4 regions of the Listeria immobilis genome follow, and region 3 is predicted to be linked to each of the others. Evidence: riboswitches for the same ligand, from Rfam matches in the RefSeq annotation. Region 3 holds a riboswitch; each other region holds the start of a gene.

What was found. Region 3 has a riboswitch for S-adenosylmethionine ahead of HCJ45_RS04150 (O-acetylhomoserine aminocarboxypropyltransferase/cysteine synthase family protein). Riboswitches for the same ligand answer to the same signal wherever they lie in the genome.
Region 1: linked by a shared signal. The riboswitch ahead of HCJ45_RS13275 (methionine ABC transporter ATP-binding protein) and the one ahead of HCJ45_RS04150 (O-acetylhomoserine aminocarboxypropyltransferase/cysteine synthase family protein) in region 3 are both predicted to bind S-adenosylmethionine.
Region 2: linked by a shared signal. The riboswitch ahead of HCJ45_RS13145 (5-methyltetrahydropteroyltriglutamate--homocysteine S-methyltransferase) and the one ahead of HCJ45_RS04150 (O-acetylhomoserine aminocarboxypropyltransferase/cysteine synthase family protein) in region 3 are both predicted to bind S-adenosylmethionine.
Region 4: linked by a shared signal. The riboswitch ahead of HCJ45_RS06300 (ABC transporter substrate-binding protein) and the one ahead of HCJ45_RS04150 (O-acetylhomoserine aminocarboxypropyltransferase/cysteine synthase family protein) in region 3 are both predicted to bind S-adenosylmethionine.

Annotation. Positions count from the first base shown of each region.
Region 1 covers NZ_JAASUA010000013.1:16,465-24,272, forward strand. Annotated here, with positions in the region: gene HCJ45_RS13255 (cation diffusion facilitator family transporter) at 1-480, shown strand, start outside; gene cesR (response regulator CesR) at 557-1,252, shown strand; gene HCJ45_RS13265 (sensor histidine kinase) at 1,242-2,384, shown strand; gene HCJ45_RS13270 (hypothetical protein) at 2,463-2,651, shown strand; SAM riboswitch class I at 2,759-2,877, shown strand; gene HCJ45_RS13275 (methionine ABC transporter ATP-binding protein) at 2,967-3,989, shown strand; gene HCJ45_RS13280 (methionine ABC transporter permease) at 3,986-4,660, shown strand; gene HCJ45_RS13285 (MetQ/NlpA family ABC transporter substrate-binding protein) at 4,724-5,557, shown strand; gene HCJ45_RS13290 (Lmo2079 family surface lipoprotein) at 5,601-6,680, opposite strand; gene sufC (Fe-S cluster assembly ATPase SufC) at 7,032-7,808, shown strand, end outside.
Region 2 covers NZ_JAASUA010000012.1:83,895-91,702, reverse strand. Annotated here, with positions in the region: gene uvrC (excinuclease ABC subunit UvrC) at 1-894, opposite strand, end outside; gene HCJ45_RS13145 (5-methyltetrahydropteroyltriglutamate--homocysteine S-methyltransferase) at 954-2,057, opposite strand; SAM riboswitch class I at 2,152-2,249, opposite strand; gene HCJ45_RS13140 (RidA family protein) at 2,313-2,690, opposite strand; gene HCJ45_RS13135 (DUF1294 domain-containing protein) at 2,771-3,028, shown strand; gene HCJ45_RS13130 (calcium-transporting ATPase) at 3,191-5,839, opposite strand; gene HCJ45_RS13125 (hypothetical protein) at 6,001-6,171, shown strand; gene psiE (phosphate-starvation-inducible protein PsiE) at 6,304-6,714, shown strand; gene HCJ45_RS13115 (MucBP domain-containing protein) at 6,769-7,808, opposite strand, start outside.
Region 3 covers NZ_JAASUA010000002.1:262,988-270,795, forward strand. Annotated here, with positions in the region: gene HCJ45_RS04140 (formate/nitrite transporter family protein) at 1-11, shown strand, start outside; gene metX (homoserine O-acetyltransferase MetX) at 26-1,153, opposite strand; gene HCJ45_RS04150 (O-acetylhomoserine aminocarboxypropyltransferase/cysteine synthase family protein) at 1,170-2,447, opposite strand; SAM riboswitch class I at 2,557-2,657, opposite strand; gene HCJ45_RS04155 (HdeD family acid-resistance protein) at 2,896-3,423, shown strand; gene HCJ45_RS04160 (LPXTG cell wall anchor domain-containing protein) at 3,531-4,841, opposite strand; gene HCJ45_RS04165 (Crp/Fnr family transcriptional regulator) at 4,993-5,694, opposite strand; gene HCJ45_RS04170 (biotin transporter BioY) at 5,769-6,317, opposite strand; gene HCJ45_RS04175 (PadR family transcriptional regulator) at 6,512-6,844, shown strand; gene HCJ45_RS04180 (HAAS signaling domain-containing protein) at 6,837-7,427, shown strand; gene HCJ45_RS04185 (DUF4097 family beta strand repeat-containing protein) at 7,420-7,808, shown strand, end outside.
Region 4 covers NZ_JAASUA010000003.1:306,150-313,957, forward strand. Annotated here, with positions in the region: gene HCJ45_RS06280 (5'-nucleotidase C-terminal domain-containing protein) at 1-1,584, opposite strand, end outside; gene HCJ45_RS06285 (IMP dehydrogenase) at 1,792-3,300, opposite strand; gene HCJ45_RS06290 ((4Fe-4S)-binding protein) at 3,478-3,711, shown strand; gene HCJ45_RS06295 (GNAT family N-acetyltransferase) at 3,722-4,000, shown strand; SAM riboswitch class I at 4,141-4,243, shown strand; gene HCJ45_RS06300 (ABC transporter substrate-binding protein) at 4,330-5,904, shown strand; gene HCJ45_RS06305 (ABC transporter permease) at 6,005-6,955, shown strand; gene HCJ45_RS06310 (ABC transporter permease) at 6,966-7,808, shown strand, end outside.

The DNA of each region.
Region 1 (7,808 bases), on a different contig from region 3:
GCTGATGAAGCGAATTCTGTAGCAATGAAATCGAATGCGCTCCATTTATATACAGATGTTTTTACCTCACTAGGTATTGCGCTTAGTTTATTTTTAGTATACATAACCGGTTGGCTGTGGATTGATTCTGTTATTGCTATTTTAACCGCTTTTTATATTATGTTTGAAGCTTTTAAATTACTGAAAGAATCTTTCCCACCGCTAATGGATAAACGTTTATCAACGGAAGAAGAAGCGGCAATTAAGCAAATTATTTTGACACATAAAAATAAATTTATTGAGTTTCATGATTTTCGCTCAAGACGTGCTGGAGCGGAAGAGTACATTGATTTTCATTTAGTGGTGTCTTCTTCCATGACAATCGAAAGCGCTCATTCGCTATGTGACGAGATTGAAGCAGAAATAATGGATTTTTATGCGAAAGCGGAAGTTCTCATTCACTTAGAGCCAGAAGAAGAGCGAGTCCTTACAGAAAATTAAAATAAGCTCTTTCTATTCGATTTGTTTCAAAAGTGCTACAATAGGGGGAAACAAAGAATGGAAAGGAAAATTAAGTATGACAACTTCTATTTTAATTGCGGATGATGATAAAGAAATTGTGGATTTAGTGAAATTATATTTGCAAAATGAAGGATATACGATTTACCAAGCATATGATGGAGCAGAGGTTTGGCGTCTTGTGCAAGATAAGCAACCTACTTTAGTTATATTAGATATTATGATGCCGGAAATGGATGGCTTAGAAGTATGCCGTTTAATGCGAAGTGAAGGTATTTTGACGCCCATTTTGATGCTTAGTGCGAAGGCGGAAGATAATGATAAGATAATGGGGCTTTTAACTGGTGCAGATGATTACATGGTGAAGCCGTTTAATCCATTAGAGCTTTCTGTCCGTGTCAAAGCAATTTTGAGGCGAATGCAACAAATGAGTCAAGTAGAGCCGATTAGTCAGGATAAAGTTATCATTGGACCAATCATTGTTGATCGTGCGCTTCATGTGGTGACAGTTAGTGGAAAAGAACTACATTTAACAACTTCGGAATTTGATATTTTATTTTTGCTTGCAAGTGAACCAGGGCGAGTATTTAGTTCCGAATATATTTTCGAAAAAATTTGGCAAGAAAAAGCGCTTGGAGCAAGTAAAACGGTTATGGTCCATATTAGCAATTTGCGTGATAAATTACGAGATGCTATGGGCGGGGAAAATGTGATTAAGACTATATGGGGAGTAGGATACAAAGTTGAAATATAAACTTGAAATGTTGTTTACTAAAATTAGCCATGTGATGAATATTTGGCAAGCAACTTTTTTCGCTGTTATTTCATGGGTTTTAGGCATGGTTACGGTACGAACTATATATTTATGGGCTATCTCCATTAGAGATGATTCTTTATTTTTAAAAGAAGTTACTCGAGCGATTGTCAGTTTATTTGGTCCTAATAAATATGTTCGTGTGATGGATTCCATTTGGGTATTATTAATCAATTATTTTATTATTTTCTTGATTACTTGCTTATTTTTCTCCTTTTTCTATCGCTACATGCGGCAAAAACTTTTGAAAAAGCAATTGCGAACAATAAATTTTGCGCTAAACGATGGAAAACCAGTGGATACAGAGAGTTTTGTTCCTGAAATTCAAGAATTAGAGCGAAATATCGAAAACATGCGAGAACGACAAAATAAATTAATGAAACAAGAAGAGCAGGCGCAACAAGCTAGAAATGATTTAATTACGAATGTTTCGCATGATCTTAGGACACCACTGACTTCAATTTTGGGGTACTTAAGTTATATTCATGAAGATCGTTATCGTGATGAAGTGGAATTGCGTTATTACACGGAGCTGGTTTACGGTAAGGCACGACATCTGCATAAGCTGATTGATGACTTGTTTTCTTATACAAGACTTGATAGCGTTGAGTATCAATTAAAAAAAGATGAATTAGACGTTATTGAATTATTAAGTCAGCTAGTTGCCGAATATGATGGACAAGCAACGGAACGAAATATGAAAATCGTAGAGCATTTTGATGCCAAAAAGTTAATTATTAGCGGTGATGGCAATCAAATCATGCGTTTATTTGAAAATCTGTTTTCGAATGCGCTTCGGTACGGAGAAGGAAATAAGCAAATCGACGTAAGCGCAAAACAAGAAGGAAATATGGCTGTTGTAAAAGTAACGAATTACGGACAAGAAATTTCAGAAATCGATTTACCATATTTATTTGAGCGATTTTATAAAGCTGATAAAAATAGAACAACGACTGGAACTGGCTTGGGGCTTGCTATCGCCAAATCAATTGTTGAAAAACATGGTGGACTTGTTACTGCTGAGAGCAAACATCGGAAAACTAGTTTTATCGTTAAATTACCACTCAGTTAATCTTTAATAATTCTTAAATTTTTCTTTCCTCATGGTTTATATTCATTCAGTAGAATATAAATTACGGAGGGTGAACAAATGAAAAAGCATTTTGTCTTAATTGTTGTTGCTTGTATTACAGTCGTTGTGATTTTTGTTTATTTAGCCCAAATAAATAAGGGTAAAATTAATTCTCAAAATAGAGCACAAGTAAAAATTGCCTCACAATTAACTAGTATAGATGATCAAAGAAATACCGTTATAATTAGTGAATTAAATTACAATTAATAAGCTATTAGTAAAAATTTATTGACAAAGTAGAGTGGAAAAGGTAATATGAAAAAACAAGAAATGTCACGATAGTCATAAATGAAGTGATATAATTATATGTAGAAATCTTATCCAGAGTGGTGGAGGGAAATGCCCTGTGAAACCCAGCAACCTAAACAATAGTTCATTTTGTGTTTAAGGTGCTAAATCATGCAGAACAGTTAATTGTTCTGAAAGATGAGAAGGAAGTTAGTCCATTTGAAAAAATGCTGCCTTTCTGCTCATCAGCAGAAAGGCTTTTTGTATACCAGAAATGTAGAAAAGGTGATAGAGATGATAACATTACAGCACGTTGTAAAAGAATATACATCAAGAAATAATAAAGTCCGAGCAGTCGATAATGTCGATTTAGAAATTGAACAAGGAGAAATATTTGGTGTAGTAGGCTATTCAGGCGCTGGAAAAAGTACGTTGATAAGAATGTTCAACGGATTAGAGCTACCAACTGAAGGTTCAGTAGAGGTGGATAACTTACTAATTAGTCAGATCCGTGGTGGAAAACTTCGAAAAGCTCGGCAACAAATTGGAATGATTTTTCAACATTTTAATTTATTATGGTCACGTACTGTTGCTGAAAACATTGCCTTTCCGTTAGAAATTGCTGGCGTACGCGGTGAAAAAAGACGATTTCGCGTTAATGAATTAATTCGGTTAGTTGGACTAGAAGGAAAAGAAAATGCTTATCCAGCTGAACTAAGTGGTGGGCAAAAGCAACGGGTAGGAATTGCTAGAGCGCTTGCTAATAATCCCAAAGTGCTATTATGTGATGAAGCAACCTCCGCACTAGATCCACAAACAACAGATGAAGTTTTAGAACTTTTATTAGATATTAACAAACGCCTCAACCTTACAATCATTGTTATCACCCACGAAATGCATGTTATTCGAAAAATATGTAATCGTGTAGCCGTGATGGAAAACGGAAAAGTTGTTGAACTTGGAGAAGTATTAGATGTTTTCCGTCATCCAAAAGAAAAAGTAACCCAACGCTTTGTTCGTCAAGTAACTGATTCAGATGAAACGGAAGAATTAATTCATCTGCTACTTGAAAACTATGCAGAAGGTGAAATAGTTAAACTGTTATTTATGAGCGAAAATGCAACCCAACCTGTGATTTCTCAAGTTGCGAAAGATAATGATGTTATGCTAAATGTCCTCCATGGTAATTTAACACAAACACAAAACGGCGCTTATGGAACGCTTTATGTACAGATACTAGGTGCGAAAGAAGCGATTAATGCGAGTCTAACACAGCTACGTCAACTTAATGTAGAAACGGAAGTGTTAGAGCGATGACGAAATTACAAGAATTATTCCCAAATGTTGATTTTCAAATGATGTGGGTAGCAACACAAGAAACATTATATATGACACTTACTTCACTATTTGCAGTATTTTTATTAGGAATTGTGTTAGGATTGTTACTATTTTTAACAAATAATAAAAAACATACTGGTGCCCGTATTCTTTACTGGATTACAGCAATACTAGTCAACGTTTTCCGTTCCATTCCGTTTATTATTTTAATTGTCCTGCTTCTCCCAATGACAAAATCGCTAGTTGGTACAGTTATTGGACCGAAAGCCGCTTTACCAGCGTTAATTATCTCGGCTGCTCCTTTTTATGGTCGGATGGTGGAAATTGCTTTTCGTGAAGTAGACAAAGGAGTTATTGAAGCGGCAAAATCAATGGGTGCTAATATGTTCACCATAATTGGAAAAGTGCTTATCCCGGAAGCTTTACCAGCGATAATTTCTGGTATTACAGTTACAGCCATTTCTTTAGTAGGTTTCACAGCGATGGCAGGTGTCATTGGTGCCGGTGGACTTGGAAATACCGCATATCTGGAAGGATTCCAACGCGGGCAACCAGATGTAACAGTTTTAGCAACCATTATTATTTTGATTATAGTCTTTATTTTTCAGTTTATCGGCGACTTTTTAACCAAACGAACCGACAAACGCTAACCTAAGTATATGAAGCAATTTATATAAAAAACGCGGAATCCCCGCAAAAAAGGAGAGATTTTCATGAAAAAGGTTCTTGGATTTATTTTTACATTAAGTTTAATTTTAGTACTTACAGCTTGTGGTAGCTCATCTGATAAAGCATCATCCAGTAAAACAGACGATAAGGAATTGGTAGTAGGTGCTTCAAACACGCCTCATGCTCAAATTTTGGAGCAAGCAAAACCAATTTTGAAAGAAAAAGGAATTAATTTGAAGATTGTAAAGTATACAGATTATGTTATGCCGAATAAAGCACTTGAAGAAGGCGACTTGGATGCCAACTATTTCCAACATAAACCTTACCTTGAACTAGAAGAAAAGGAAAAAGGATATAAATTTGCTGATGTTGGTGCAATCCATATCGAACCAATGGGAATCTACTCCAAAAAAGTAAAAGATATTAAAGATTTAAAAGACGGCGCACAAGTATTACTTTCTAATTCAAAATCAGATTGGCCACGTGTTATTGGTATTTTTGTAGATAATGGGCTATTAACTTTAAAAGATGGTGTTAAAGCGCAAGATGCAACTTTTGATGATATTAAAGATAACCCTAAAAATTTAAAATTCAAATATGATTTTGATCCAGCTTATTTAATGACTGCTTACAATAACGAAGAAGGCGATGTTGTTGCGATTAATTCTAACTTTGTAGTTGATCAAGGCTTAAATCCTTCCAAAGATGCCATTGCGATTGAAAGCAAAGACTCTCCATACGCTAATATTGTTGTTACAACAGAGGAGAATAAAGACGATAAAAATGTTAAAGAATTAGTGACTGTGCTTCACTCTAAAGAAATTCAAGACTATATTACAAAAGAATGGGACGGCGCAGTAGTTCCAGTTGATAAGTAAACAATAAAAAAAATCCTTTTACCAAGTCGGTAAAAGGTTTTTTTTATTGTATGGTACTTCCTAAATAAAGTTTTAAACCATCTGAAATGGCTTTATCAAGTTCTTTTTTAGAAACAATTTCATTTCCTTTTGGCATGGAAGGAACTTTTTCATAGTCTAACATATCAATGGTTGTAGTGAAGTTCATTAAGTGATTTGATGCTTCATCTTTATAATTGGTGTCAATAGTGGCTTTACTAAAACCTTTTTTGCTATCTGGTGTTAAAGTTAATCGGAAATCCAAGCTTTGTGTTTTTGTAGATGTAAGCTTTTTTAATGCAGAACGAATGGATTTTTGTTGCGTTTGCCAAGTAGATTTGGCTTCTTTTTGTGTACTGCTATTAATTTCAGAAATAAGGGTAACGATATTGCCGTCGTCATCAAGGGTTTTCAGTACTTCGTTAATCATATCGCTAATTTCTTTTTTACTTAATTTGAGCACGATATCACCGTTATCTTTTGCGGTGAAGTGTTGATCATCAAGGTTATTTAAATAGCTATAAATTGCAATACCACTTTTTTCTTCAATTTTTTTCAGTTGTTCAGCTTGGCGATCAACGGTTTCTGAATCGATTGTCTGATTAGAAAAGTTTTGAACAGTTTCAAAAAGATTAAGATACTTTGATTCCAATTCTTTATTTTGAGCAAGAACTTCATTGAAAATGGTAGCAGTTGAATCGTTTAGTAAACTGGAGATACTATCAGACGCATCATATATATCTGATACCGGAATATAAGCTTTTCCGTCGTCACTATTTTGAAGTGCATGTAAAGTTAAGTCAATTGGCTTATTACCAGCCCAGTGAACCGAGAAACTACTATAAGAAGAATCAGACTCGCTATTTACGGAAACTTTATATTGAAGATTAGATTTTTTTAGTTGAGTTAAAGTAATATCAGGCCCCAATTGTTTTATGTAATTATCTGATAGGTCGTTAATTTGGAATTTGACATCTGTTGTATATTGTTTGTTTTCAGTAACTTTCTTTAGAGCTGCAGTGAAGTCTGACTTTGGTGAACTACAACCGGATAGTGTAGTTAAAAGCAATACAAAGATGGTCACAGCCATTATTGCTTTCTTCATATTTAAATTCTCCTTCAATATTTAATCGTTTATTACAAATAGGTTATTATGTTGCAAATTTGTTACGTTACAACAATAACACATCTAAATAAGATATACAATCCTTTTTTTACCAGGGGATAATCTGCTTTTTTATTGATATGTAGGGCGCATCTATTTCATTAGTTGCTGTTCTTGAATATTCTCAAATAAAAGGGAAATACTGATAATGCTTGAAAACTGGAAAAAATCGGCTATTAATAGTAGAATGAAGGGGAGAATGCGAAGAGTGCTGGTTTTTATAGTTGTAATCAGATTAGAATTATACTAAACTAGGATTATGCAAATTTTACACTAGGGAGGACTTTTTTTATGGCAACTTTAAAGATTCAAGATTTACATGTTGAAATAGAAGGAAAAGAAATTTTGAAAGGTGTTAATCTTGAAATTTCAACTGGAGAAATCCATGCTATTATGGGACCAAATGGAACAGGGAAATCTACGTTGTCCTCAGCTATTATGGGGCATCCAAAATATGAAGTAACACAAGGTACAATCACACTTGACGGCGAAGATGTTTTAGAAATGGAAGTAGATGAACGCGCTCGTTGTGGACTTTTCTTAGCGATGCAATATCCAAGTGAAATTAGCGGAGTTACAAATGCTGAGTTCATCCGTGCGGCAATCAACAGCCGACGTGAAGAAGGTGACGAAATTCCTGTAATGCAATTTATCCGTAAATTAGATGCCAAAATGGATATTTTAGATATGGACGAAGAAATGGCAGAACGTTACCTAAATGAAGGATTTTCAGGCGGAGAGAAAAAACGTAATGAAATCTTACAACTACTTATGATTGAACCAAAACTAGCAATCTTAGACGAAATTGACTCCGGTCTTGATATTGATGCACTTAAAGTTGTTTCTAAAGGTGTAAATGAAATGCGCGGCGAAGGATTTGGCTGCTTGATTATTACCCATTACCAACGTCTCCTTAATTACATTACTCCAGACTTTGTACATGTAATGATGCAAGGGAAAGTAGTTAAAGAAGGCGGACCAGAGCTTGCTAAACGTTTAGAAGCAGAAGGTTATGACTGGATTAAACAAGAACTTGGTATTGAATTTGAGGAAGAAGAAGCAGTAGAC
Region 2 (7,808 bases), on a different contig from region 3:
TTGTAGTGATTTTTGAATTTGAAAAACGTGCCACTTAGTCCCGTTAATTGCACCATTACGAACAAAAAAGACAAAAACACTTAAATAATTATCTTCTGTGTAGCAACCGATAATATCACGATTTTTTAAACCTGGAAAAATAATATGCTGCTTTTCAATTGTTTCATTAATAGCGTGAATAGTATCTCGTAGTTCTGCCGCTCGTTCAAATTGTAATTTTTCTGTCGCGATTTGCATATCTTCTGTTAATTTTGCTTTGATATCTTTAACATCACCTTCTAAAAATCGCGAAATTTTTTGAATTTGAGCTTGATATACAGCCGGTTCAATTTCTGCTTGGCATGGGCCTAGGCATAATCCTAAATGATAATATAAACAAGGACGGCCAGGTTTTCCTTCACATCTACATAATGGGAAAAGTTTTTCTAATAATGCCACCGTTTGCCTTACAGAATAACGGCCTGGATAAGGACCAAAATAGTGTGCACCATCTGCTTTTGTTTCTACCACTACTTCAATATGCGGATTTTTTTCATTTGTAATTTTAATATATGGGTAGCTCGGACCTTCCTTTAACATAACATTAAAGGGCGGCTGGTATTTTTGAATTAAAATCATCTCTAGTAGCAATGCTTCTTTTTCTGTCGTTGTAATAATAAGCTCTAAATCGCTAATTTGCCGGACAAGTCGAGCTGTTTTACCAATTTGCTTACCAGTAAAATAAGACTTTACGCGGTTTTTTAGACATTTAGATTTGCCGATATAGAGAATTTCTTGCTTTTCATCTTTATATATATAACAACCTGGTGAATCAGGTAATAAAGTTAGTTTTTGTTGTAATTGCGTATTCAAAGGAATTACCTCCTCTAGAACACTTATTCTAGCGCTATCCATACCATTTGTAAAGATAAAAAAGAACTAGCTGAAAACTTCCAACTAGTTCTTTTGCTTATTTAATCTCCCCATACCTCGTTTGCTAATTTAACTATATAACGTAATTTATTCCATTGCTCTTCTTCTGTTAAAATATTGCCTTCTTCGGTGGAAGCAAACCCGCACTGTGGGCTAAGTCGTAATTGGGTGAGCGGAACTATTTTACTAGCTTCTTCAATACGCGCCTTAATTGTTGCCGCTTCCTCTAACTCACCTGTTTTAGAGGTAACTAAACCGAGAACAATTTTAAGATCCGGTCGGTTAACATATTGTAAAGGAGCAAAATCCCCAGAACGTTCATTATCATACTCTAAAAAGAAACCGTCTATATGTAACTGGCTAAATAAAGTTTCAGCTACAGGTCCATAGCCGCCCGAAGCAATCCAAGTTGAACGGAAATTCCCACGGCAAATATGCATCGTAATGACCATATCAGCTGGCTTATATTTCACAGCTTCATTTATTAAGGTTTTATATGTTTCCTGTAATGTATCTGGGTCAAAACCTCGCTTCCGAACCACTTCTCGCTGTTCATCAGAGCATAAATAACTCCATGAAGTATCGTCTAGTTGTAAATACCTGCAACCTGCATCATAAAAGGCTTGTATCGCTTTTTGATATGCTACTGCTAAATCGCTAGCAAATTTTGTAGTATCGTCTAAATATGGCTGATATTCAATATCTCCGCGGTAATGGAGCATCGCTGGACTTGGAATCGTTTGCTTAGCTACATGGTTTTCGCCAACTTGCTCTTTTAAAAACTGAAAATCAGCTATAAAAGGATGGGTTGTAAAGTCGATTGGACCTGTAATTTTTACTGAATGCGATTTAGTTTGCACCTGGCTAAACTGAATACCACCTTCCGCATCGTACCCTTCTACACCATCTAAATTCTCTAAGAAGTCAAAATGCCACCACGCTCGGCGGAATTCGCCATCTGTAATTGCTTTTAAGCCAACTTCTTTCTGCTTCTCCGCAATATATTTTATTTCTGTGTTTTCAACTGTACGAAGTTCTTCGGCTGAAATTTCACCCACTTCAAATTTCTTTCTCGCTTCTTTAATCGCCTTTGTTCGTAAAATACTCCCAACGTGATCTGCATAAAATGGTGCTACTTGCTTCATTTTCTTCGCCTCAATTCTTTATTATTTTTATGTACAAAAAAACTTCCCCTTAAAAGACAGCTTTTGAGGGAAAGTAGCTTTACCTGATTCGCATGCCTTATCTGTCAGTGTTACCTGCTGGATTTGGCACCGTGAGAAATCCGGTTGCCAAGGCTTCACTGGGCCAGAACCCTCCACCTTTCTTGATAAGTTGCTATGTAATTGTTTTTTATTATATCGTTTGTATAGATTGATTGTCAACTTTTTTCTGAATATTTATGCTTCTGCAATAACTTCGATTTCAATTTCGGCATCAAGTGGTAATTTTGCTACTTGAAATGCACTTCTAGCTGGGAAATCACTGGAAAAGAATGTTGCGTATACTTCATTAACTGCTGTAAATTGATTTAAATCTTTGAAAAAAACAGTTGCTTTGACGATTTTTTCCAAACTAGAACCAGCTTCTTCTAACACAGATGCTAGATTTTTAAAAGCTTGCTCGGCTTGTTCTGTCGCCCCTTCTGCTAATTCTCCAGTTGCTGGGTTAATACCAAGTTGACCCGATGTGAAAATAAAACCATTCACTTTTACAGCTTGCGAATACGGTCCAAGTGCTTTTGGCGCATTATTTGTTTGAATAATTTCTTTTGCCATTTTATCCCTGCTTTCTTTTGTGGTATGCTTTTATTCTAATCAATAAAGTTTGTTTTAGCAATTTAAAGGGGGAATTACTAATGGTTTTAACGATTTATTTGATTGCGATAACAGTTATTTCATTTCTAATGTTCGCTATTGATAAACGAAAAGCAATAAAACACGCATACCGTATTCCAGAATCCGCCCTTCTTCTTACTGCGTTTCTCGGCGGCGCATTTGGCAGTTGGATATCGATGCAACTTTTTCATCATAAGACACAAAAAACAAAGTTCCGAATTTTAGTACCGCTTGCGATGGTTTGGACAGTTGGAGCAGTTATTTGGTTGGTGTATTAAAATATTTTTAAATCAATAAAGATACCACAACCTAATCAAATGTTTAATCTTTTATTTGGAAAGAACGGACTTAAATAAACACTATTGATTGCCACGCATTACAATAAGCTTCACACGAAAAAGCAGAAATCCCATTAGAACAACTAGGGATTTCTGCTTTTATTATGCTTCTTTAAAAAATTTATTTTGAATGACTTTGATAATTTCCATCATAATTACTGCTCCGAGTGCTAGTCCTGCAGCAATTGACCATTCATGTAAGCCAAATGTTGCTGGGATGGAGAAGATTTCACGCGCTCCTGGTAAAACAGTGATTCCGTATAATGCGAAACAAAGTAATACCGCGCCAATTACATATTTATTGCTAAAGAATCCTGCGCCAAATGCAGTTTGAACATTTGAGCGGGCAGCAAAAGTTTGTAATGTACGAGCTAGGATAAGTGTAGTAAATGCCATTGCAACACTCATCTCTGGTGAAATTTGCATACCGATATATTGTGAGATGATTACGGCGATACCGATTAATACTCCGCGGCTAATCACTGCGCGCATCGTTCCACCGGCAAAAATCCCTTCGTTAATATCTCTTGGCTTGCGTTTCATCACGTCAGGTTCTGCTTTTTCCATACCTAAGGCGATTGCTGGCAGGGAATCATTGACTAAATTAATAAATAGTAGTTGTAATGCTGTAAATGGATTAATCCAGTCAAGTACAAGCGCGAATAAAATCGCAATGATTGCACCTAAATTACCTGCAAATAGATAGGCAATCGATTTCTTAATATTATCAAAAACAGTACGACCAACACCTACTGCATCCACAATGGAAACAAAGTTATCATCAGTTAATATCATTGCGGCGGAGTCTTTAGCAACATCCGTCCCGCTACCCATTGCAACACCAATGTCTGCTTGTTTTAAAGCAGGGGCATCATTAACACCGTCTCCAGTCATTGCGGTGATTTTACCTTTTTTCTGCCAAGCTTTAACAATACGGATTTTATTTTCTGGAGAAACTCGAGCATATACAGCAATATGCTCTAATTTATTGTCGAGTTCTTCTTCTGGCATTGCATCTAGTTCTTGACCTGTCAATGCAATATCATCAGCATCCATTAAACCAATGTCGCGGCCAATTGCTTGTGCCGTTGTTTTATGGTCTCCGGTAATCATAACTGTACGGATACCCGCTTTTTTCGACTCTTCAATAGAGGCATACACAGCTTCACGTGGTGGGTCAATCATTGCAGTTAAACCAACCAAGACAATATCTTGTTCATCCGATAGGTTTAATTCCGTAGTATCGGCCGGCATTCGTTTGTAACCATATGCTAGAACACGAAGCGCTTGATTAGAAAATTCTTCGTTTATTTCTTGTAGTTTCGCCAAAATTTCTGTTGTCATTGGCTTTTCTTCTCCGTCAAGGAAAACATAACTACAGCGAGCGAACATTACATCCGGTCCACCTTTTGTTAGCATTGCTTTATTTTCATTGAAGGTATGCAGCGTTGACATTAACTTACGATCTGAATCAAACGGAATTTCACCTTCACGGATGAATTTTTCGCGAATTTCATTGTAATCTTGATTATTTTTATTACTAAAAGCAATGAGCGCTACTTCGGTTGGATCACCAAGTTCTTTACCTTCTCCATTAATATTGGAGTCATTACAAAGTACCGCAATATGGATTAAACGGCGCTCCCCTTCTGACCAATTTTCTGGACTATCTGGGAAATTTTCTTTTGTACCATCTGGTAAGTAGTAGTCAACCACTGTCATTTTATTTTGGGTTAATGTCCCAGTCTTATCTGTACAAATAACGCTTGTGGATCCTAATGTTTCCACAGCAGGGAGTTTTCTAATAATCGCATGTTGTTTGGCCATTTTATTCGTTCCAACTGCAAGAACAATCGTTACGATGGAAGAAAGTGCTTCTGGAATCGCCGCTACAGCCACTGCTACAGCAAACATAAAGGCATTTAGAATCGCCGTCGCCATATCCGCAGAATCATTTCCTAAAAATACACGTCCTGCTTCTACAGCAAAAATTAAAATACAGAGCGCTAAAATTCCAAGTCCCAATTTTTTACTAAATGTTTCTAATTTTCGTTGTAATGGTGTTTGTTTTGCTTCAGCAGTTTCAAGAAGTCCAGCAATCTTACCAATTTCCGTTTCGCTAGCAGTCCCGGTTACAACAAACATACCACGACCGTATACGACTAGCGAACCGCTGAACACCATATTGACACGGTCCCCAAGTCCTACTTCATCCGAAATCGTATCTATATACTTTTCGACCGCTTCTGATTCACCTGTCAGCATTCCTTCGTCAATCTTCAAAGAACCACTTTCAAATAAACGACCATCTGCTGGGACAAAATCACCTGCATCTAAGATAACTACATCACCAGGTACTAATTCGCGGGCATGAATGCTTTGTTTACTACCATCACGAATAACTTTAGCCACTGGGGCAGACATTTCTCTTAAAGCATCAAGCGAACTCTCAGCTTTTCTTGTTTGAACAACACTAATCACTGAGTTTACAATTAACACTAAAAAGATAATTAAGGATTCAACCACTTCTCCAAGTACTAATTGAACAAGTGCCGCAATAACCAACACTATAACCATTGGATCTTTAAATGTTTCTAAAAAAAGTTTCCATAACGGGTCTTTCTTTTTATTTTTCAATTCATTAAAGCCATACTTTTCTTGCCGTTTTGTTACCTCCGCTGTTGTTAGACCTTTTTCGGTCGCATCTAGTTGAACAAATGTTTCTGCCGCGCTTTTGCGGTATATCTCCAATCCCTTCAGTCCCTTCCAAATAGTTTATGTGTTAAGTATAACAAAACTTTACATGGAAATAATATTGATAAGGAAAAGAATTTACATACTCTTAACAAATAGCGCTTTCATCCATCCTATAAGCCTCCGGAAAATACATTTAAGTTGACCTGGTTTTCATCATGCCAAAACTATTGTTGAAGCTAATAGATAAGCAAATGGCTGTTTTGGGGATGATTGCAGAAATTTGCAGTTATCGGCATCAACTATATTACACCCATTCTGCTTTACCTACTATTCGCGGTCAAATTTACAACTCGATTGGTCATGAAGCTCCTACAATTATGGGGTAATTCTAATTATGGTTGCTAGTTTTCTTATCTATAAAAAAGCAAGTAGGCAAACCTACCTTTAAAATAGGCAAAGAGCTTCAGATAGTGTAAACTAACTAAAACAACTATTCGTTTTTAAAGAGGAGGAAAAACATGAAGTGGTTAGAAAAAATTTCTTCCATTGTTCCGATTTTACTTCGATTGACTTTGAATTTAGCATTAATTATGGTTGGTTTTACCTTAACCGCCTTTTTAATTAGAGAAGCTTTTACCATATTTAATAATATTTTCTTTTTAGATACGGAAGTTTCCTATTATTATATGACGCAAGATATTTTAACATTTTTCCTTTACTTTGAATTTATTGCGTTAATTGTTAAGTATTTTGAATCGCATTTCCACTTCCCGCTAAGGTATTTCATTTATATTGGTATTACAGCAATCATTCGCTTTATCATTGTTGATCATTCTAGTGCAACGTCTACTTTAATTCTCTCAGGAGCCATCTTAATACTTGTTGCAGCACTCTTTTTAGCCAATACCAAAATGTTAAAACGCGAATAAAAAACAGGTGCATTTGGTAGTTTCATTATTACCATTTGCGCCTGTTTTTTATTTTTATCGTTTAGAAGGTTTTTTACTGAATAAGAATAATCCAGCTGTTAGTAACACGAGGAATCCTCCAAATAGGACTGTTGCTAAACCATCGGAGTCCCCTGTTTTAGGAAGGTTATTTTCTTTGTTTATTACAGAATTTCCGCTTTTGACTGGTTCCACTGTTGAGCTATCATTTGGTTGTTTTGCAGAATCCAATGCCGTTTCTGCAGTCTTCTCTTTGGCTGGGATTTCACTATTATTCGCTACCTCTGTTGATGCTTTTAGAGAAGGTTCTGTTGGATTTGCTGTTGCAGTTTTTGTTGGATTTTCTGTTGCTTCGGTTGAAGGTGTTGTTTCTGCTTTGGCAAATGTATTGGTAGAAGTTTCTGTTGTGGAATCTGTAGAAGTTGTTTCAGGAAGGGTTGTACTATCCTCTGATTCTACTTTTTCATAGACATACGTTACTTGTTGTTCTTGATCTGTAAAAATACCAGTTGCATTAGTGGGGGCTTCATTTAACTCAAAGCCGTCTATTTCTTTTGGAGTTGTTTCAAATGTATCATCTAGTTTACCACTAATAATATCTGCAGTTGCGATTTCATTTCCTTCTGTATCTGTGTATTTGACTACTATATTTGCGCCAGCAGCTCTTTCATAGACGTAGTTAACTGTTTGTCTTTGCTCACTGTAGTTCCCTGTCGCATTATCTGGTGGACTTTTTATGACCCAACCATCCAACTCTTTAGAATCAGTTACATAACTTTCGCCCAAATTTCCTGTTAATGATACATCGTCAGCCAGCAGATTGCCAAATTCATCTAAATAGCGTACTGTTACAGCTGATTTTATATTAACTGAGTATTGGAAGGATGCCTTATTTCCTGCACCATCTTGATATTCTAAATTGATTGACCCTACCCCTGCTTTTGTAGGTGTTCCTGAGATAACCACATCAGCATATTGATAAAGCGTTCCTGTTGCATTGCTTTCCCCATAAGTCACATTGGAATTTACGCCTTCAAGATTAGTTAAAGTGACATTGACCGGAGTAATATAACTTC
Region 3 (7,808 bases):
ATAAAGATTAATAAAAAAAGCTAGCTCAAACTTCTGAGCTAGCTTTTTTAGGTGTTTTTACTGGTAAATTTGCTAAAAATGACCGAATTAATGGTTCGAACTTAGGTAATTCTTTTTCCACTAAAAATGCGTCATGACCATATTCAGAAGCAACTTCATGATAAGTAACTGGAACGCTCCATTGTTTTAATAGCTCATATCCACGGCGTAAATCATGGATTCGAAAAAGTTGATCCGTTGTAATGCCAATTAGCAAATACGGAATTTTTATTTTTGAAAACGCTGGGAGGTCATCCTTATCAGGAGCAGTAACATCGAATAAATCAATCGCTTTCGTTAAATATAAGTAACTATTTGCATCAAACCGTTCTACAAAAGTATCACCTTGATATTGCAAATAAGATTCAATTTGAAAATGTTCTTTGGAAAAGGCAGCTGGTGAACTTTCGGCAACTGTGAATCGTTCGAAACGCTTTGAAAATAATTCGCTCGTTCGATAAGTCATCATGCCTACCATTCTAGCTGTAGCAAGACCGCCTTCAGGTTGACCGATATAATTTCCTCCATTAAAATCAGGATCATTTAAAATTGCCATCCGCATGATTAAATTATAGCCAATTGCGTCAGGCCCAGCAGCAAGAGGGGATGCGATATTAATAATACTATCAGTAATATCCGCATAATCAATGGCCCATTCTGTAGCTTGCATCCCTCCCATAGATCCACCAATAACCGAAACAATCCTTTCAACACCTAATTGCTCTAAAAGCTCACGTTGAACTTTAATAATATCTTTAATTGAAAAACCAGGAAATTGCAGTCGGAAAGGGTCGCCAGTTTTTGGATTAATGGAAGATGGTCCAGTTGTACCACTACATCCCCCAAACACATTCGTACAAACCAAGAAATATTTATTAGTATCAATAGTTTTTCCAGGTCCAATATAATCATCCCACCAACCAGGCGCATCATCTTCATAGTGCTTGGCTGCATGTGCTGTTCCAGTGAGAGCATGTTCTAATAAAATACAATTATCCCGAGATTCTGCTAATGTTCCGTAAGTTTCATAGCCAACTAAAACAGGACTTAAGGTTTCTCCGTTTTCAAGTAGAAGAGGACTTTTTTGAAATAGTTCTTTTTGTTGTAGGCTCACTTCTCTTCACATCCCCTTAAATTTGCTCTAGTGCATGTGTTAAATCTTGAATAATATCATCTGCATTCTCAATTCCAATAGATAGACGTATTGATTCCGGTTTTACCCCAGCAGTAAGTTGTTGATCTTCGCTTAACTGTTGATGAGTCGTGGAGGCTGGATGAATAATAAGCGATTTTGCATCTCCAACGTTTGCTAAATGGGAGAATAGTTCCACCGACTCAATCACTTTTTTCCCAGCTTCATAACCACCTTTAACGCCAAAAGTGAAAATAGATCCAGGACCTTTTGGTAAGTATTTTTGCGCTAAATCAAAATATTTATTTTCTTTTAGGTTAGGGTAGTTAACCCACGCAACTTTTGGATGGTCATTTAAGAAGTTTGCAACTAATTTTGCATTTTTTACATGTTGTTCTAATCGCAGGGAGAGTGTTTCTAAACCAAGGATAAGTAGGAATGCATTAAAAGGTGATAGTGCTGCACCTGTGTCGCGTAAAAGTGAAACACGTAGTTTGGTAATATAAGCAGCCGCTCCAACATCATTTGTGTAGGATAAACCGTTATAACTGTCATCTGGAACAACTAATTTTGGGAACTTACCATTTGCCCAGTCAAATTTGCCCGAATCAATTACAGCTCCACCAATTGCAACCCCATGACCACCGATGAATTTAGTAGCTGAATAAACGACAATATCAGCTCCAAAATCAAACGGACGATTTAAATAAGCGGTTGCGAAAGTATTATCAACAATAAGGGGGATATTAGAAGTGTGCGCAATGTTTGCCACTTTTTCAATATCAACAATATTAATATCTGGATTGCCAATTGTCTCAACAAAGACAGCCTTCGTATTTTCTTTAATGGCCTTTTCAAAATTTTCTGGTTCATTTGGATCTACAAAGGTAACTTCAATCCCAAATGTTTTAAAAGTATGAGAGAACAGTGTATGTGTACCACCATAAAGTGTTGCTGCTGCGACAATATGATCACCAGAACCAGCAATATTTAAAATGGAGTAGGTTATAGCAGCCATTCCAGAAGCTGTTGCAACTGCACCAATACCGCCCTCAAGTAAAGTTAAGCGTTCTTCTAACACAGCGGTAGTGGGGTTCATAATTCGCGTATAAATATTTCCAGATTCTTGAAGACCAAATAAAGCTGCTGCATGCTCTGGACTATCAAAAGTGTAGGAAGTTGTTTGGTAAATAGGAACGGCTCTAGAATGTGTATCCCCGTCTGGTGTATGTCCTCCGTGTACTTGAATTGTTTCAAATTGATACTCATTACTCATAAAATCCACTCCTCTTTTAATATGTATTTACTTGTAATTCCAATCAAAAAACCTCCCTAGCAGTATATAAGCCGCCAGAGAGGATAGAGTTTCCTAAACTTGGATTTCCGACTTATCTTTCAGAATATACTGCTGGAATTAGCACCGTGAAATAATATTCCGGTTGCTAAGGCTTCAAAGGGCCAGTCCCTCCACCTTTCATGATAAGAAAATACGATTAAATTAAGTTTTATATTACGCTGGATGAATGAAATTGTCAACTATCTGTTTATTTTATTTGATTTACGGCCAATAATGTGTGAGTTTTGTGTCTATCAATAAATTTAAGTTAAATTTTGTTCGAGAAAAGTGTTTAATTTTTTATTTTTAGGCTATTATAGATAAGTCTAGTTGAATTTCATCAAAAATGGGGTCGAATTAGAACAAAAAATTGGGAGTTGAAAGACATATGAAAACTTTTACACGAATTCTTGTTTTATTAGCAGGGATTGCAATGATTGCACTAGGGATTTGGTTTTTATTCCATCCGGGGATTTCTTTATTAACCTCAACATTAATGTTTGGCTTCTTGCTACTTATTTCTGGTATTTTTCACACAGTTTCTTATTTCTCAGATAAGAAAATGCAGAAAGTATCAGGTTGGGTGCTAGCTGATGGTATTTTATCTATTTTATTAGGTTTCTTGCTATTATTTAATGAATTTGCAGGTGCAGCAACACTTGTATTACTGTTTGGTATGTGGGTACTATTTGCTGGTATTATGCGTACGATTGGTGCGTTTACCGCAAAACAAAACAATGTACAAGGTTGGGGCTGGATTTTAACAATTGGTATCATTGGTATCATTGTTGGATTCATTGCACTTTTCAATCCAGTTGTTTCGGCAATTGGTATCGTACTTATCGTTGGTATCTTCTTCATCGTTCAAGGTATCAGTGCTATTGCAACATTCTTCTTTATTGGAAAAACCAAATAATAAAAAAACGAACCCAGTTGTTTAAATTGGGTTCGTTTTTTTAATGAGTTAATTTCTAATGCAAAGATAAGCAACTACCTAAATTACTTAGATAGTTGCATTTTTGTTTATGCGTGTTTTTTACGTAATGTAATAACCGTTCCGCTAACTAAAAGAAGACCAATAAATGCGAGCGGAAGAGAGTTTGTATCTCCAGTTTTTGGTAATTTTTTAAATGTCTCTTTTTTGTTTGAAATTTTAATCTTCGGCTTTACTTCTGACTTCGGTGAGTCTGGAGGGGCAGGCATAGGTACTATAGCAAGTAGATTGTTATATTCATTATAGCTATAAATGACTTCTTCACTGTAGTCAAAAGAGTAATTATAGGCAACTAGACTATATTTATCTCCTGATTTTAGTGGTTTTTCTAAAGTTAAGATAAAGTTTCCTTCTTCATCAGAATAGGCACTCGCAAGTGTATTTCCGTCAGAATCATCCATATCTACAATAACATTAGGTGATGTAGTTCCGTAAATAGTTGAAGCATTGCTAGTTGTTGTATTAATAACTGGTTTTTTTAGTGTTGGCACATTATTGGCAACAAAATATGAGATGGTGGCTTCTCGTGTATTTCCAGCTGAATCTGTTGCGATGATAATTGCCTCTTGATAACCCAGTGTAGTACTAGACGCTTCATGTCCTGGTTTGTAAGCTACTGTGAATTTTCCAGAGTTATCAGAGATTTTTACGAAGGCATCATAGTCTAGCGTATCACCTTTTCGTATTATTAGTAGAATTAGTTGACTTAAAATTGAGGGTGGAGTTTGATCTGTAACAGCGAAAGTGGCAATTAATTCTTCAGATATACCGGCTTTTGTCGCAACAATAGTCGTCGTAAATGAACCTGTTTTTTTAGTGGAAGGAGCGCCGGATTTAAAGCTTAAAGTTACATCAGGCGCAGCATCTACAAACTGCATTGGTGTTGGTTTAGAATCTTGGGCAATTGTTGGTGCGGTCGTTTTTAAAGTTGCTAGTGGTGTTGCAACGTTTACAGTATAGTTAACTGTGAGTTCAATTGATGTAGCATCATCGAAATCTACAACAATAATTGTGGAGTAATCTCCAGCATTAGATGTTTCAGGTTGCCCATTTTTAAAGGTAAATGTTGGATTGTTGCCATTGTCATTAATCGTTACAAAATCACTTGCAACTGGATTAGAATCAATTTCAAATGCAAGCCCTGTTTTTGCAATAACTGCATTTGGTGAAGCTTTTAAATTGTCTTTTTCTTCCGTTGTATTTTTTTCTACCACATCAGGAGTTACGATAGTCTCTGTATTTTCCCCATCCTCCGTATCTGTCGCATAGGCAGGCGTGCTAATAGATAAAGCTAGCCCAAATGCTAAAGTTAGTGCTATCCCTTTTTTTAAGTTTTTCATTAGATGTCCTCTTTTCTTTTTTTTTTATTGCATATTTATTATAACAAGGAGAATATCTGAAAGAAAGCGAAAATAAATCATTTGTGAAATTATGTACAAAGATAGCTAAACAAAAACGTATATTCATTAAGAATACACGCTTTTAAGATAATTATAAATATGACTTATATGTATTAGTTAATTTTTGCTTATGGGTTTCAAAATCGTTTATTCGCCAAGGCTTAGGCGATAAAGCAAGAATTCCTTCTTCCTCCAACTTACGCAAATTCGTCGCGACATACGCACGCGCTAAATTTAAATAATTACCTAATATTTTTTGAGTAAAATAATATGGGATAAGGCATGAACCATCTGACTCAATTCTGCCAAAACGTTCACCACAAGCAATTAATCCCGCTAATACTTTTTCACTAGAAGGTAAGTTAACATATGCTTCTCGTTCTAATATTGGCTGAAGCATATTTTGCATCAATGTATTCATCTGCCAAAAAACATCTGGCGAACTTAGAAATTTACTAAGAACATATTTTCTTTCAAATTGAAAGACACTAACTTCGCTAATAGTTGTATAGTTAACTGGTGATTTTGCGCCACCAAGCATTGTAAGCGTTCCAATCGATTCATTTTTTCCAAGGAAGCTAATAATGCTATCTTCTTTACATGTGTTTTTACTCATAGAGACAACACCATCTCCTATAATATAGAAGTATGTGCTTTCTTCTCCTTCTGAAATAATTCTTTGGTTGCGTCTAAAGCGAATCCTTTTATATGGAAGAACTGCTTCAGTGGAGTCTTTTAACATTTCAAGTAAGTCTGTGTTGTAAAAACTATTTTCCTCATTCAGTAATGACATATACCGAGCCCCTTTTCTCAGTGTTAATCATTATCATTATATAGGAGAAAAGGTAAAATGTGTATTAATGGAGCTTATGATGCTTTAAGTAGCTTTGCTTTAAGTAAACGATCGCGAATAATAATACCTAAAATAGCTGCAAAAACGGCTTTAATAATACCTGGAATTATAAATGGTACCATTCCAGTTAGAAAGGCAGCTGGCCAATCAAGTCCAGTACTAACTTTTAGCCATAAAACACCAAACATAAGCGTAACTAACGCACCTAAAATATTAGCTATAATAGCAAAAGAAACAGTGAATTTTGTTTTTTGAAGAATCCAGCCAGTGAGAAGTGCGCTAAAAATAAAGCCAATAATAAAGCCGCCAGTTGGTCCAAATATAATACCAATTCCAGCAGTCATTCCTTGAAATACTGGAATACCAACAGCACCCAAAACTATGTAAACTATGACAGAAATAGTACCATGTTTCGCACCAAGTATAGTTGCTGCTAAACCAACAGCAAATGTCTGACCAGTAAGAGGTATTGGACCAAGTGGGATGGCAACTTGGGCAAGTAAGGCAATAATCACCGCAAAAAGCGAATCCACCACTAAAAATTTTAACTTTTGATCTCGCATAATAAAACCACTCCTTAAATGTAAACTTATTACCTAGATAGGTTAACATTTATTTAAATAAAAAACAATACTACTTTTTTAAACCAGTACCTTGCATTGAACACTAGTGTATGATAAACTATAGTAGTACTGAATAATATATAGTAGTGGTCGGTTATTACTAGTAGAAAATACTACCGAATGGAGGGACTAGCATGGATGTAAACCCACAATTTAAAAAAGGTGTATTAGAGCTATGTTGTTTATTTTTAATACAGAAAAAAGATTGTTATGGCTATGAGCTAGCAAATCAAGTTTCCAAATATATCGAGGTAGCAGAAGGTGCTATTTATCCTGTACTTAGAAGACTTGTTAAAGAAGAATATTGCTCGACCTATTTAGTTGAGTCAAATGAAGGACCATCAAGAAAATATTATCAGCTAACTGTAAAAGGTGAGATTTACTTAAATGAGCTTATCTCAGAATGGAATAATTTTACTGATAGTGTTGCCAAGCTTTTAACTGAGGGGGAAGCGGAAAATGAATAAACAAGATTTTCTAAATGAATTAAATCAACGTCTAGAATTGCTTGATTCGAAAGAGCGTAGGGAGTTGCTTTCAGATTATCAAGAGCACTTCAGAAATGGGCTAGAAGAGGGTAAAAGCGAGGAGCAAATTGTATTTGACCTTGGAACACCAGAAGAAATTGCAGCAGATATTTTAAATGAGCGCGATATTAAAGAGGAAAAAGTAGAGAACGATTACTATTATGTCCCAAGAAAAAATCAAACAGAAAATAGATCAACAGGAAGACAATTATTAATAGGTGTAGGTTTGTTTTTCTTAGATGTTTGTCTAATTATTCCCATCATAGTTTCGTTATGGGCTGTTTCGATCTCATTATGGGCAACGGTCGGCTCATTTTTCCTTACACCAATACTACTTGGAATAAGCCTATTATTTGGCATGGATTTTGAAATGTATCAAATATTTATTTCAATTGGTCTTGTCGGACTTGGATTAATGCTACTATTTGTTACAAGTTCACTATTTCAATTCACTAAAAAAGCAACAATTGGAATTATTCAATGGCATAAATTTGCAGTAAAGGGAGGCGGAAAAAATGCCTAAAAAACATTGGAGAAGCAAATTATTTTTCGCTGGTTTAGTATTATTTATTATTGGTGCAATCGGCGTTGGGTTTACAATGAAATCTGGAGCAATGATTGAAAAAGGCGAATCGTTGACGAAAACTTGGGATTTAGCGGAATCTGATATTAGTAAAATTACTTTTTCTTCCAATCGTGATACATTAATCGAATGGAAAAAAAGCACTAATGGAAAAAACTATGTAGAGCTTAGTGGAAATTATTCCAAAAAAGATAAAGAAGACATTGAAAAATTAAATGCCACATCATCTAATGGGACTTCTTTTGATTTAACTGTGCCAGAAGAAATGGTTTGGTTTAATTTTGGGAAAATATATGCATATGGAAAACAAACACTCACTGT
Region 4 (7,808 bases), on a different contig from region 3:
GATTACGACCTTGTATTTTTGGTCAGATTTTAACGGAGTGCCATCTTCTGTTGTAACGCTAGCAACTTTGTAAGCATGCTCTAAGTCATCTGTATCAGTGAAAGTGTATTTTAATCCAGAAATTTGTAAAAAGTAAGTTTGGTTACTTAAATATTGTTGGTTTAGTGCTTCTAAAATATCTGCACCAGACATTTCCACTACTTGAAGAATATTTCCGAATGGTTGAACAGCTTGTGCCGCACCCCAAGTAATTTCGTTTTGGCCATTTGCCAGACGTGTTGTGAGGTCAGCACGAATGCCGCCATTATTTGTCATAGCAAAATCTACGTCAGCGCCTGCTTTATTTGCCATATAGCGCTGTGCATCAGTAATCATATTACCAAGTTCAGATTCTTTATCATCTAGGGCTTGATTGTCTGGATTTGTTTCGCGGGAAATGACATCTTTATTTGCTAACCCGATAGTTTCGTTGATAACTCCTTCAATGCGGCTTTTCGCATCTTCGGTAACAGCGGTAATATCGGCAGTTGGAGAGACGCTTCTTGTATTATATGTAATTTTTGCATCTGGAGGTGAAACGAAATCACCGGTTGTTTTATCAAGTTCGCCAGTTACATCAGAAAAAGCTTTTCCGTTATTGTAGCTTTGAACGATACGAGTTTTACCAACTAATCCATTTGTATATTGATGATTATGCCCCGCAAGGACTAAATCGACGGAGTTATTTGGGTCTAGTTCGTTGGCTTTCGTCATCATATTAGCAGCTTCTCCAGCTACATCTTGCTTTGTTCCAGTATTTGGATTTCCAGTAGATAGAGCAGGAACATGAGATAAGACAACGATTGCGTTAACACCTTGGTTTCTAAGTTCAGCAGAATATTTTACGATTGTATCCGCTTCATCAAGAAAATCGTAATCTTGAATATGGCTTGCAAGCACTAAGTTTGGAATTTCTGTAGTAACAATACCGATGAAACCAACTTTGACACCAGCAATTTCTTTTACATAATATGGTGAAAATCCTTCTGCAACAGTGTTTGTTCCTTTATTTACAACGTTTGCTGCAACAATCTTCATATCACTTTTAACTCGAGGATAACTTTCCACAATTGGTCCAAATTTGCTCGTAGAAACACCATCTAAAATTCGTTTGTATTCTGGCAATCCTTCATCAAACTCGTGGTTCCCAAGTGTACCGACTTCGAAATTCATTTTTTGAAGGACTTTCATTGTTGGCTCGTCTTGAAGTAATCCAGAAACTGCTGGACTAGCGCCAACCATATCACCCGCTTGAACGCGAATGGCATTATCAGCAGTAGCATCAGGATTTGCCTGTAAAAATGAGCTAGTGGCATTATCTAAGTTTGTTGCTAGATAGTCTGCTCCGCCAATTGGTGAGCCAGATGCATCTTTGGAGGCTGTTTCAAGCGCTCCGTGAAAATCATTTATTCCTAAAATCTGGATTGGAACGGTGTCTGCCGCCGCTTGTGCTGTTGTCCCGGTGAATGGTGCAGTTAGTCCAATTGTGAGCCCTGCTGCGAGTAAAACATGTGTAGTTTTCTTGAAAAATTTGTTCACTTTCACACTCTCCCTTTTTTTCGCCAGTGGCAATTTGTAAGCGCTAACTCATTGGTGCCTATCTATTATAGTAGCAAAGTGAATTTGCCTTAGCAATAGAAAATGTTGGCTTTTTGTAAATGTTAGGATAATTTATTGCGATATTTTCATATTAAATAAAAAAGGCTGATGTGAGTCTGGTAACGTACCAAATTCACACCAACCATTTTATATTTACTTAATTAAATTATTGGAAGCGTCTTTAACAACAACATCATGTGCGCCGCCTTCTACGATAGAAGTGGAGGAAACGAGTGTTATTTTAGCTTTTTGTTGAAGTTCAGGGATATTTAACGCTCCGCAATTACACATTGTAGAACGAACTTTGCTTAAACTAATTGCTACATTATCTTTTAGTGAACCAGCATAAGGGACATAGGAATCTACCCCTTCTTCAAAGGAAAGTTTTTTATCGCCGCCTAGGTCATAACGTTGCCAGTTACGTGCTCGGTTAGCTCCTTCACCCCAATATTCTTTCATGTAAGTACCATTTAAATTCACTTTATTTGTAGGACTTTCATCAAAACGAGAGAAATAACGACCAAGCATAATAAAGTCTGCACCCATTGCTAAAGCCAGTGTCATATGATAGTCGTAAACAATGCCGCCATCAGAACAAATTGGAATATACACACCAGTTTCTTCAAAATATTCATCACGTGCTTTGGCAACATCAATTAGTGCAGTTGCTTGTCCACGACCGATTCCTTTTTGTTCGCGTGTAATACAAATAGATCCTCCGCCAACTCCAACTTTAACAAAGTCTGCGCCAGCATCAGCTAGATAGCGGAACCCATCACGGTCCACCACGTTTCCAGCACCAATTTTGACAGAATCACCATATTTGCCGCGCACATAATCCAATGTGCGTTTTTGCCATTCGGAGTAGCCTTCAGAAGAGTCTATACAAAGAATATCTGCGCCAGCTTCCACTAGTGCGGGAACACGTTCTTCATAATCACGTGTATTGATACCAGCGCCAACAACGTAACGTTTGGAGGAATCAAGTAGTTCTAATTTATTTTCTTTGTTGGAGTCATAATCTTTACGGAACACCATATGAACTAAGTGCTCATTATCATCAACAAGAGGTAAGGCATTTAATTTGTTGTCCCAAATAATGTTATTTGCTTCTTTCAAAGTGGTGGATTTATTTGCTGTAACTAACTTATTAAAAGGAGTCATGAAATCTGCTACTTTTTCGTCAGGACTCATTCGTGTTATACGATAGTCGCGGCTGGTTACGATCCCAAGTAATTTACCATTCGCAGTACCATCTTCTGTCACTGCAACGGTAGAATGACCTGTTTTTTCTTTTAAATCCAGAATATCTTGAAGAGTTTTATCTGGGCTAATGTTGGAATCACTAATAACGAAGCCGGCTTTATGATTTTTTACACGTGAAACCATTGCCGCTTCACTTTCAATAGATTGTGAGCCGAAAATAAAGGATACTCCGCCTTCTGTAGCTAAGGCAATCCCCATATTATCATCAGAAACAGCTTGCATAATTGCGGAAACAAGCGGAATATTCATTGTAATTGCTGATTCCTCACCCTTTTTAAACTTTACGATAGGTGTTTTTAAACTAACATTAGTAGGTACACATTCTGCTGATGAGTAGCCAGGAACGAGCAAAAACTCACTAAATGTGCGGGACGGTTCTTCAAAATAAAATGCCATTATCTCCACTCCTTCTTCTATTTAATTTACATTTATAAAATATCTTTATTATTTCAAGAACTCGCTTGAAAGTCAATGATTGATAGTGATTTTTTAAGGTCAAGTATAAACGTTTTCTTTTGTAGGTTAGGAGGAATATACTAAAAGAAGATTATTTTATGCGAAGGAGGTAAGCAGATGAGTGAGGAAAAACTTTTAGAACGTGGTTATCGTAAGTATCACGGGGAAGAAATAGATGTTTATTTTAATACAAATGTTTGTGAGCATTCAGGAAATTGCGTAAGGGGAAACAAAGAATTATTTGATTTAGATAGAAAACCATGGATAATGCCAGATAACGTATCAAAAGAAGAAGTAAAACGTGTTATTAACACTTGTCCAAGCGGGGCACTTCAATATATAGAGAAATAGGAGGGGTAAAATGGAATATAAAGACGGCGAAAATAGAATTTATGCGGTAAATGATGCAGGTGTTGAGGTTGGTGAGGTAACATTTGTACCAACAGGGGAAGATATGTTTATTATTGATCATACGGGTGTGGACGATGCAGCTCGTGGTCAAGGGATCGCCCAAGAACTGGTGAAACGTGCTGTAGAAAAAGCAAAAATAGAAGGTAAGAAAATTATTCCGCTTTGTCCATTTGCTAAATCTGAGTTTTCGAAAAAGCCGGAGTATCAAGCGGTACAAGCTGATAAGTAATAATAAGTAGACTAGGTTTTGAGCCTAGTCTCTTTTTTTATGGAATATTTTAAAAATATTGGATTTCTCTTCTTGACATCTCCTTCATTTCAGTGTATCTTTAATTCACAGTAAACGTATAGGAATAATAGTGATACAATTTCTTATCAAGAGTGGTGGAGGGATTCGGCCCAGTGAAACCCAGCAGCGGAGCGCAAGTTCTATGCTAATTCCGATCAGAAGTAACATTCTGGCAGATAAGTAGTCGCTTACAATTAGGCGCTTCGATTCTGACCAAAAAACAGAAGAAGCGTTATTTTATTAGCGCTAAAGAGGGGAGTTTTTGTTAGATGAAGAAATTTTTATTAGTGGCAGTTATCTCAGTTTTTGCTTTGGTGCTGACTGCTTGCGGAGGTTCTGGTACTAGCTCAGATAAAGCAAACGGTTCTGGCAAAGCAACAGATGGCGGATCGATTATTATCGGAGTGGCAGGAGACCCAGAAGTTATCAATCCAAACTATGCCTCTGACCGAGTAACATTAACTATTCAACAAGCTGTTTACGCACCACTTTTTTGGGAGGCTGATGGAAAACCAGCGCTTGCGGAAAGCTTAGATATTTCAGATGACAACCTAACTTATACTGTAAAATTGAAAGATGGTTTAACATGGCACGATGGAAAACCGCTAACTGCAGATGATGTAGTATTTACAGTAGATTCCGTTTTAGATACAAAACAAAACAGCCCTAATCGTGGGAATTTTGTTTTTGACGATAAACCTGTAAAAGTAGAAGCTGTTGACGATACAACAGTTAAATTTACTTTACCAACTGTTGCTCCAGCCTTTGAAAATACAATTAAAACTTTCTTCCCTATTCCAAAACATGTTTTTGAAGGGGTAGAAAATATCGAAAAAAGTGATAAAAATAAAAAGCCAATTGGTTCCGGACCATATAAATTTGTTGAGTATAAAGCAGGCGAATACGTTTCCTTAGAGAGATTCAACGATTACTTTGATGGCAAACCAAAACTAGATAAAGTCACTTATCGAATTACCAAAGATCAAAATTCAGCAAACTTAGCACTTCAAAATGGAGAAATCAACTTAAAATCAATACAACCTTCTGAGCGAAATAAAGTAGAAAAGGCTAGTGCGGTAAACATTATCACTTATCCTGAAAACCGTTTGAGTTATGCAGTTTTCAATGAAAATCAACCTGCTCTGAAATCAAAAGAACTTCGCCAAGCGTTATCTTATGCGCTTAATCGCGAGGAAATCATTGAAGCAGCGTATGGTTCGGATGAATATGCCAAACCAGCGTCTTCCTTCCTAACAGAAAACACAAAATATTTTACTGATAAAGTAGAAACATATGAGCAAGATATAGCTAAAGCAAAAGAACTAGTAAAAGAAAGTGGTTTTGATACTAGTCAAAAATTAACCGTATATTATTTAAATAACAGTAAATCTCAAGAGAGCATTGCGCTTTACCTGCAACAACAGTATAAAGAAATTGGCGTAACACTTGATTTAAAACCAACTGATCCAAATGCACTAAGTAATATTACACTTGACCGTAAAAATGCGGATTACTCAATCGCCTTAAATGGTTATATTATGGGGAATGATCCAGATGCATATAAATCTTTATTCCTAAGTGATGCTCCTTATAACTATGCCAATTATCACAATAAAGCTTTGGATGAACTTTGGGCAAAAGGCGCCGTTACAGCGGATGATAAAGACCGTCAAGCAGTGTATGAAGACATTCAAAATACAATTGCGGACGATGCGGTAATTTACCCAATTTCATATGACAATGCAGTACTCGCACTTGATAGCCGTTATGGTGGACAAAAAGCTGCAACACCGCAACCAGTAACAATGTTCCGTGATCTATCTAAATTATATTTAACGGAATAATAGCTAAAAAATATTCATAAAAAATCTGACCTGCCAAGTTATTTTTGGTGGGTTCAGATTTTTACTTGTCATTTTTTGTGTTTTAGATAGGAGATAAATTATGCTAAAAACAATCACAAAACGCGTACTGCAAATTATTCCGATGCTATTTATTATCTCAATTATTTCCTTTGCACTTATAAAATTAGCACCCGGTGATCCGGTAAATTCATTTGTTACGCCTGATATGAATCCCGATGATGTAGAGCGAATTCGACAAAGTTTAGGGCTTGATCAGCCGATTTATATGCAGTACTTTATTTGGCTAGGGAATTTGTTGCAAGGGAATTTAGGTTATTCAATTATTAATAGCCAACCAGTTTTACAACAAATTTTAGAGCGAATTCCAGCGACACTTGGTTTAGTAGGGACTTCCCTTATTTTGACGCTAATATTGTCCATTCCGCTTGGATTAGTGGCGGCGAATTATGAAAACACTTGGATTGATAAAGTACTAAATGGAATTTCATATATTGGGATTTCGATTCCGATTTTTTGGTTTGGGATGATTTTAATTGATGTGTTTTCAATTCAATTAGGGTGGCTTCCGAGTCTAGGAATGCGAACGATTGGGGTGGATTCATTTTGGGATATGGCGGAACATGCGATTTTACCAGTCATTACGCTGACTTTCCAAGGATGTGCGGCCTATTACCGCTACGTTCGGTCCAATACGATTAACCAATTAAAAGAAGAGTATGTATTATTTGGTTATGCAAAAGGGCTTTCTAAAGTACAAGTAATGGGACATCATGTCTTAAAAAATTCCTTGCTTCCAGTTATAACTTTGCTTGGAATGTCGCTACCTCAAGTAATTACAGGAGCGTTTATTACCGAGAGCATCTTTTCGTGGCCGGGAATGGGATCGCTTGGCATTAATGCGATTTTCCAATTAGATTATCCGGTTATTATGGCAATTACACTTTTTTCAGCACTTTTATTAATTATTGGAAATTTACTAGCTGATTTAGCTTATATGATTGTTGATCCGCGGATTAGGGAAATGGGGTGAGGAATGCATGATGCGATTAGACTTTTCGAAAAAAACAATGCAGGAATTTGAGCGAGATGCGGAAGTGGTTCATGCTACGAGAGAACGAACTTTTTGGCGTTATATGTTATCCGACCGCCGCGCTATTTTTGCAACAGGAGTATTGATTTTTATTACCGTTGCTTGTGTTTTTGCATTCCTGTCGCCTTATGACCCTAATGCACTTTCGATTCAAGATAAACTAATGCCACCAAACGCATCGCACTGGTTTGGAACGGATGATCATGGGAGAGATTACTTAACACGTGTTTTATATGGCGGTCGTGTTTCTCTTTTAGTTGGTGTGTTTGCGATGATGATTGCAATTGTTGTTGGGACATTTGCTGGAACAATAAGTGGTTATTTTGGCGGGTTTGTTGATAACATGGTGATGCGTTTCTTAGATATTTTTATGTCGATTCCATCATTTTTCTTATTAATGATTTTAAATGCGTACTTAAAACCAGGGATTTCCAATATTATTATTATTATAGGTTTGTTGTCTTGGATGGAAGTAGCGCGGATTGTTCGAGCGGAAACACTAACTCTAAAAGAGCGAGAGTTCATTTTGTATTCGAAGTCAGCGGGTGGCGGATTTTTCCATATTATGTTTAAGCATATTATTCCAAATGCCATGCCATCAATAGTTGTAGCGGCATCTCTAAATGTAGCGACAGCAATTTTAACCGAGTCGGCGCTAAGTTTTCTAGGGCTTGGCGTGCAACAACCAAACGCTTCATGGGGAAGCATGCTGAACAATGCGCAAGGTTATGTTGGAGAAGCCAGTTATTTGGCACTTTTCCCAGGTTTATTAATATTAATGACGATACTTTCG